DNA from 2 places in the Enterobacter sp. AC1 genome. Region 2 is predicted to be linked to the other one. Evidence: predicted binding sites of a transcription regulator. Region 2 holds the regulator's gene; the other holds the start of a gene.
What was found. The regulator PurR, encoded in region 2, represses purine synthesis genes. The targets are predictions, from matches to a motif close to CANGCAAACGTTTGCNTG.

Region 1 (3,604 bases), on a different contig from region 2:
TGGGTGCCCAGCTTGCCGCTCTGGTCAGTCATATCGGCTGGCAGAGAGAAGCTGAGTTTGCCATCCATCAGATTCACCGGCTGACCGGTCGCATTGCTCTCTGCGGATGCGCCCTGAGCAGGCGTTTTCGTGTCGCTGTTATCACAGGCTGCAAGACCCACAACCAGCAGGCCAATCCCGACATATTTAACCAGATTGCGCATTGACTTCTTCCTTTCGATAAACGGCCATAGCGGCTCATTCGATCATCTTATCACAACTGATAAAGCGAACCCTTAACCAGCCTGCAATGCCGTGATTTCAGATTTATCTGCCAGCCTTTTCAGCAGCATATTCAGCAGCACGCCGTACATAGGCAGGAAGAAGACGATGCTGATGAGCACCTTGAAGCAGTAGTCCACCAGCGCGATTTCCATCCAGTGTTCGGCCATGAACGCGTCCGGGCTGCGCCAGAAGGCGATGAAGAAGAAGGCGAGCGTATCGCTCACGTTACCGAACAGCGTCGAGGCGGTGGGCGCCATCCACCAGCGATGGTTTTGACGCAGGCGGTTAAACACGTGTACGTCGAGGATCTGCCCCAGCGCGTAGGCCATAAAGCTCGCCGCGGCGATACGGGCAACAAACAGGTTGAAGTGGGTTAACGCCTCTAAGCCCTGCCAGCTTCCCATATAAAACAGGGAGGACACCACGTACGAGATAAACAGCGCCGGAAGCATGACGGCAAAAATAATGCGGCGGGCCAGCGGTGCGCCAAAAATACGTACGGTTAAATCCGTGGCGAGGAAAATAAATGGAAAACTGAACGCGCCCCAGGTGGTGTGAAAACCAAAAATGGAGATGGGGAGCTGCACCAGATAGTTACTGGAGGTAATCACCAGCAGGTGAAAAAGGGAAAGCCAGAACAACGCTTTTACGCGCTGCGATTCAGAAAACTGCGTCATATTGTGACCTTTTTATACGTTGGGGTGAGGGAACCCAATAAAAACCGCAGCATGATACTGCTTTGACAGGACATTGCAATGGTTAGTTTTTACGCAATCGTTAACCTGGTTTGCATTGACTGCAACGGGGCGTAAACTACAGCCGTTTTTACCTGACCGAGAAGATCATGACCGACCTGTTTTCCAGCCCAGACCACACCCTCGATGCCCAGGGCCTTCGCTGCCCGGAACCGGTAATGATGGTACGTAAAACCGTGCGCAACATGCAGACCGGTGAAACGCTGCTGATCGTCGCCGACGACCCGGCCACCACGCGCGATATCCCCGGTTTTTGTACCTTTATGGAGCATGAGCTGGTCGCCCAGCAGACCGACGCGCTGCCGTACCGGTATTTGATTCGTAAGGGTTAGTCCTCTGCGGCCTGATGCCCTCACCCCGGCCCTCTCCCACGGGGAGAGGGAACAAACACGAAAAATGGCCACGCAGTGGCCATTTTGCTTTTACCTAGCCCTTCATCCACGCCCGGATCCCATCCAGGAACATCTGCGTCGCCATCATCACCAGAATCAGCCCCATCAGACGCTCCAGCGCGTTTACCCCTTTCTCCCCGAGCAGGCGCAGGAACAGCGACGACTGCAGCAGGATAATAAATGTCCCGCCCCAGGCAATCAGCAGGGCAATCACCAGATGGCTCATCTGATTCGGATACTGATGCGACAGCAGCATCAGCGTGGCCAGAATGGTCGGCCCGGCAACGAGGGGAATCGCCAGCGGCACAATAAACGGCTCTTCACCCGCGGGCAGGCCGCTGCTGCTGCCTTCCGCGCTCGGGAAAATCATCTTAATCGCAATCAGGAACAGAATAATCCCGCCGGAAATCGACACGGTTTCGGCGCGCAGGTTCAGGAACGCGAGGATTTTTTCACCCGCAAACAGGAAGATAAACATCACCAGCAGGGCAATAAGCAGCTCGCGGATCATGATCGCCCGGCGGCGCTTCGGCTCGGTGTGCTTCAGCACCGACATGAAGATTGGCAGGTTGCCCAGCGGATCCATTATCAGAATCAATAAAACCGCGGCGGAAATGATTTCACTCATGTAAATTATCCCTGAAACTCTCTATGGTTATTATGATGATTAGCTGTATTTCTGATTGCCGGGCAATCATCGATTAATTTCGCTTGCGACTTTGGCAGCATTTTGTAATGTGAAGCATATCCCAGTTCAATACTGGCTTGCACAAACAGCACACACCCTCTGCAGGAAAAAAATGCTATGAAAAACGTTGGTTTTATCGGCTGGCGCGGTATGGTCGGCTCTGTACTCATGCAACGCATGGTTGAAGAGCGCGATTTCGACGCTATCCGCCCGGTCTTCTTCTCCACTTCCCAGCTCGGCCAGGCTGCTCCGTCCTTTGGTGGTACCACAGGCACGTTGCAGGATGCTTACGATCTGGAAGCGCTGAAGGCACTCGACATTATTGTCACCTGCCAGGGCGGCGATTATACCAACGAAATCTATCCAAAGCTGCGTGAAAGCGGCTGGCAGGGCTACTGGATTGACGCGGCCTCTTCGCTGCGTATGAAAGACGATGCCATCATCATTCTCGACCCGGTTAACCAGGGCGTCATTACCGATGGCCTGAACAACGGCGTGAAAACCTTTGTCGGCGGCAACTGTACCGTCAGCCTGATGCTGATGTCCCTCGGCGGCCTGTTCGCGCAGGACCTGGTGGAGTGGGTCTCCGTGGCGACGTACCAGGCGGCGTCCGGCGGCGGCGCGCGTCATATGCGCGAGCTGCTGACCCAAATGGGCCAGCTGCATAACAGCGTCGCGACCGAGCTGGCAAACCCGGCGTCCGCGATTCTGGATATCGAGCGTAAAGTCACTCAGCTGACCCGCAGCGGCGAGCTGCCGGTGGATAACTTTGGCGTACCGCTGGCCGGTGGGCTGATCCCGTGGATCGACAAACAGCTGGATAACGGCCAGACCCGCGAAGAGTGGAAGGGTCAGGCAGAGACCAACAAAATTCTCGCGACCGCGAATACCATTCCGGTTGACGGTCTGTGCGTGCGCATCGGCGCGCTGCGCTGCCACAGCCAGGCCTTCACCATTAAACTGAAAAAAGATGTGTCTATTCCGACCGTGGAAGAGCTGCTGGCCGCGCACAACCCGTGGGCGAAAGTGGTGCCAAACGATCGCGATATCACCATGCGTGAACTGACCCCTGCGGCCGTTACCGGCACGCTGACCACGCCGGTTGGCCGTCTGCGTAAGCTGAACATGGGGCCGGAGTATCTCTCCGCGTTCACCGTGGGTGACCAGCTCTTATGGGGCGCGGCAGAACCGCTGCGCCGCATGCTGCGCCAGCTAGCGTAATAATTTGTTAACTACAAGGGGGTGATTTTCACCCCCTTTTTTTGCGTACTACATGGAGTAAAACGCATATGTCTTATTTTTATCAGGAGTCGTGTAGAGCGTTGGCTATGCTTTAAGGAAGAGTCATTTCTTACCTGAGGTTAGGACGGGCTGACAGGATGCCCGTTCAGGTCACATTAAAGTCGTCCCAGGCGCTAAAAAAGGACGACATAAAAAAACAGGATGAATACCATGTCCGATCGTGTGGATAGAGACGTGATTAATGCGCTTATTGCGGGTCATTT
Region 2 (3,604 bases):
AAGGAAGGGCGTTCTGTTATCAAAAAAATGCAGATCACCCGCGAGCAGTGTCAGCAGATTGCCAACGGCTGGCGGGGACATCTTTCCATCGCGGTGGATAACATCGTTAAGCCGGAACGCACCCGGCAAATGATCGTGGATTTCTACCGTCATTTTTCTGACGTCGAATTGCGGGTCTCGCAGGAGGTGTTCAACGGCGTCTGGGATGCGCTGGCCGATGGCAGGGCAGAGATGGCGATTGGGGCAACGCAGGCGATCCCGGTCGGGGGGCGTTACGCCTTTCGCGATATGGGCATGCTGAGCTGGAAGTGCGTGGTGGCTCGCGATCATCCGCTGGCGGCAATGGAAGGGCCGTTGAGCGACGATACGCTACGCAACTGGCCGTCGCTGGTGCTGGAAGATACCTCCCGTTCATTGCCCAAGCGTATCACCTGGCTTCTGGATAACCAGCGCCGGGTGGTGGCCCCTGACTGGGAATCGTCGGCGACGTGCCTCAGCGCCGGGCTGTGCGTCGCGATGGTGCCCGTGCACTTTGCGCGCCCAAGGATCGATACCGGAGAATGGGTTGAACTGACGCTGGAGAATCCCTTCCCGGATGCGGCCTGCTGCCTCACCTGGCAGCAAAATGACGTCTCGCCCGCCATGGCCTGGCTTTTGGATTATCTGGGAGACAGCGAAACGCTGAACCGGGAGTGGTTACGGGAGCCAGCGTAGCTGGCCCCGTAGAGCGATTAACGACGGTAGTCGCGGAACGGACCATCCGCAACGGAACGGCGTTCGATAAGGCGCGGGTGAACTTCGATGGACTGCGACTCTTCACGCTTGTTGACGATCCTGTCCATCAGCATGTTGAAGGCCGTTTCGCCCAGCGAATCTTTCGGCTGGTGAATGGTGGTCAACGCTGGCGTAAAGTAGCGCGCGTTACGCACGTTGTCATACCCGATCACGGAAATATCCTGCGGTACGCGCAGACCCAGCTCATCGGCGGCGCAGAGCGCGCCCATGGCCATGATGTCGCCTCCGCAGAACACTGCGGTCGGACGATGCTGCTGGGAAACAATCTGCTGCATTGCACGGTAGCCCGATTCTGGCTCAAAGTCGCCCTGCACGATCCAGTTTTCCGGCACGTTGATCAGCGCTTCTTCCATCGCTTTCATGAAACCGGCCAGACGGCCCGCGCCGGTGTTGCGTTCCAGCGGACCCGGGATCACGCCAATCTCGCGGTGACCGCGTTCGATCAGGTAGCGACCGGCCATATAGCCGCCTTCAAAGGCGTTATCGATAACGGAATCGGTGAAGTCCGCGCGCGCTTCGCCCCAGTCCATCACCACCATCGGAATATGGCGATACTCTTCGAGCATGGACAGTACGGACTCCGGATACTCGGAACACATCACCAGCAGGCCATCAACGCGCTTTTGCGCCATCATCGACAGGTAGGCGCGCTGTTTTTCAATGCTGTTCCACGCGTTGCCCAGAATCAGGGTATAGCCTTTCTGGAAGCAGTTTTTCTCTACCGCTTCAATGATCTCGGCAAAATAGGCCGCTTCACTGCTGGTGGCCAGCAATCCAATGGATTTGGTGTGATTAACCTTGAGGCTTCGCGCGACCGCACTTGGCGAATAGTGCAGCTCTTTGATCGCGGCCCAGACGGCATTGCGCGTCTCTTCCGCCACGAAGCGGGTTTTGTTAATTACATGTGATACGGTTGTAGTGGAAACGTTTGCGCGTTTTGCTACGTCTTTAATTGTTGCCATTAAATGTCACTCCAGACCATATCCTAAACTCCTGAAATACTTGAAGGTAAACGTTTGCCTTCTCTCACCCTTATTTCGCAATGTTGAGTTGCGGCACGCCGGGAAAACGACACGGGACGTCAGGAGGGGGTCAATGGCCGGTACGCTAATAAATTTAGCGTGGAATTTTGTCCTATCTTGATGAAAAGGGGAAGAGGTAAAGTGTTTATCAGTTTAAATCCAGGAAGATTTTTGACGTAAACTGTGCAAAAATGAGCAGGCTCACTTTTCGTGGGGGGATTAAAAGGAGAAAAATTGATGAGTTCCGATCTGAAGTTTTCGCTGTTCACCACCGTTATTGTGCTGGCTCTGATTGTGGCTGCCGGTCTGACGGCTGCGCTGCACTGATTTACGCGGAGGGAGAGCGTTCTCCCTCCCGATCGCCCCAATTGTTACTTCTCATGCAAAAATCTTTTGCCATTTTGTTAACTTCTCATTTTTTGTGATTAATGTCATGCTTTCGGCTTCTTTGTTCTGTGTCATCACATGACACGGCATCCGGAGTTGACGCATGAAAATCAATTTTCCCCTGCTGGCCCTGGCGATTGGCGCTTTTGGGATTGGCACCACTGAATTCTCCCCGATGGGGTTACTGCCTGTTATTGCCCGGGGCGTGGACGTCTCGATCCCTGCTGCAGGCATGTTAATCAGCGCCTACGCCATCGGCGTGATGGTTGGCGCGCCGCTGATGACGCTTCTGCTTTCGCACCGCGCGCGCCGCAATGCGCTGATTTTCCTGATGGCGATTTTCACCCTGGGCAACGTGCTTTCCGCCATCGCGCCGGACTACACCACGCTGATGCTGTCTCGCATTCTGACCAGCCTTAACCACGGTGCCTTCTTTGGGCTGGGGTCGGTCGTGGCGGCAAGCGTGGTGTCAAAACACAAGCAGGCGAGCGCCGTGGCAACCATGTTTATGGGCCTGACGATTGCCAACATTGGCGGGGTGCCTGCGGCAACCTGGCTGGGTGAAGCGATCGGCTGGCGTATGTCCTTCCTGGCGACCGCCGGGCTTGGCGTGATTGCGATGGTGGCGCTGTTCTTCTCCTTGCCGAAAGGCAGCGCGGGGGAACGTCCTGACGTGCGCAGAGAGCTGTCGGTGCTGATGCGCCCGCAGGTGCTCTCCGCGCTGCTCACCACCGTCCTGGGGGCAGGGGCGATGTTCACCCTTTACACCTACATTTCGCCGGTATTGCATGACATCACCCACGCGACGCCTCTCTTTGTTACCGCAATGCTGGTGCTGATTGGCGTGGGCTTCTCGATTGGCAACTATCTGGGTGGGAAATTTGCCGACCGTTCCGTGAGCGGGACGCTGAAGGGCTTCTTAACCCTGCTGATTGTCATCATGATCGCCATTCCGTGGCTGGCGCGTAATGAGTATGGGGCCGCCATTGCGATGGTCGTCTGGGGTGCCGCGACCTTTGCCGTGGTTCCACCGCTGCAAATGCGCGTGATGCGCGTCGCGCATGAAGCGCCGGGTCTTTCATCTTCGGTCAATATTGGTGCCTTTAACCTGGGCAATGCGCTCGGTGCGGCGGCCGGTGGGGCCGTGATTTCAGGGGGACTGGGGTACAGCTTTGTGCCGGTGATGGGGGCAATCATTGCCGCGCTCGGCCTGCTGCTGGTGATGATGTCGGGTCGTAAACAGCCAGAAGCAGCCTGCGCTGCTGAATAAACCAAAAACGCAGAAGGGCGAACCCTTCTGCGTGTCTCTTACGCGGCGAAGTTCTTCGCCACAAAGTCCCAGTTAACCAGCGCCCAGAAGTGCTCCAGGTAGTTCGGGCGCGCGTTACGGTAATCAATGT

Region 1: a site for PurR is predicted at 1,032-1,049, ahead of tusA (sulfurtransferase TusA). Genes of this name have one in related genera too.

Annotation. Positions count from the first base shown of each region.
Region 1 is NZ_JBNDIZ010000008.1:118,310-121,913, reverse strand. It holds gene M2433_RS20085 (DcrB family lipoprotein) at 1-203, opposite strand, end outside; gene M2433_RS20080 (7-cyano-7-deazaguanine/7-aminomethyl-7-deazaguanine transporter) at 276-941, opposite strand; gene tusA (sulfurtransferase TusA) at 1,109-1,351, shown strand; gene yhgN (NAAT family transporter YhgN) at 1,446-2,039, opposite strand; gene asd (aspartate-semialdehyde dehydrogenase) at 2,217-3,320, shown strand; gene glgB (1,4-alpha-glucan branching enzyme) at 3,552-3,604, shown strand, end outside.
Region 2 is NZ_JBNDIZ010000001.1:915,678-919,281, reverse strand. It holds gene punR (DNA-binding transcriptional activator PunR) at 1-714, shown strand, start outside; gene purR (HTH-type transcriptional repressor PurR) at 732-1,757, opposite strand; gene M2433_RS04365 (YnhF family membrane protein) at 2,055-2,144, shown strand; gene M2433_RS04360 (MFS transporter) at 2,308-3,474, shown strand; gene sodB (superoxide dismutase [Fe]) at 3,513-3,604, opposite strand, start outside.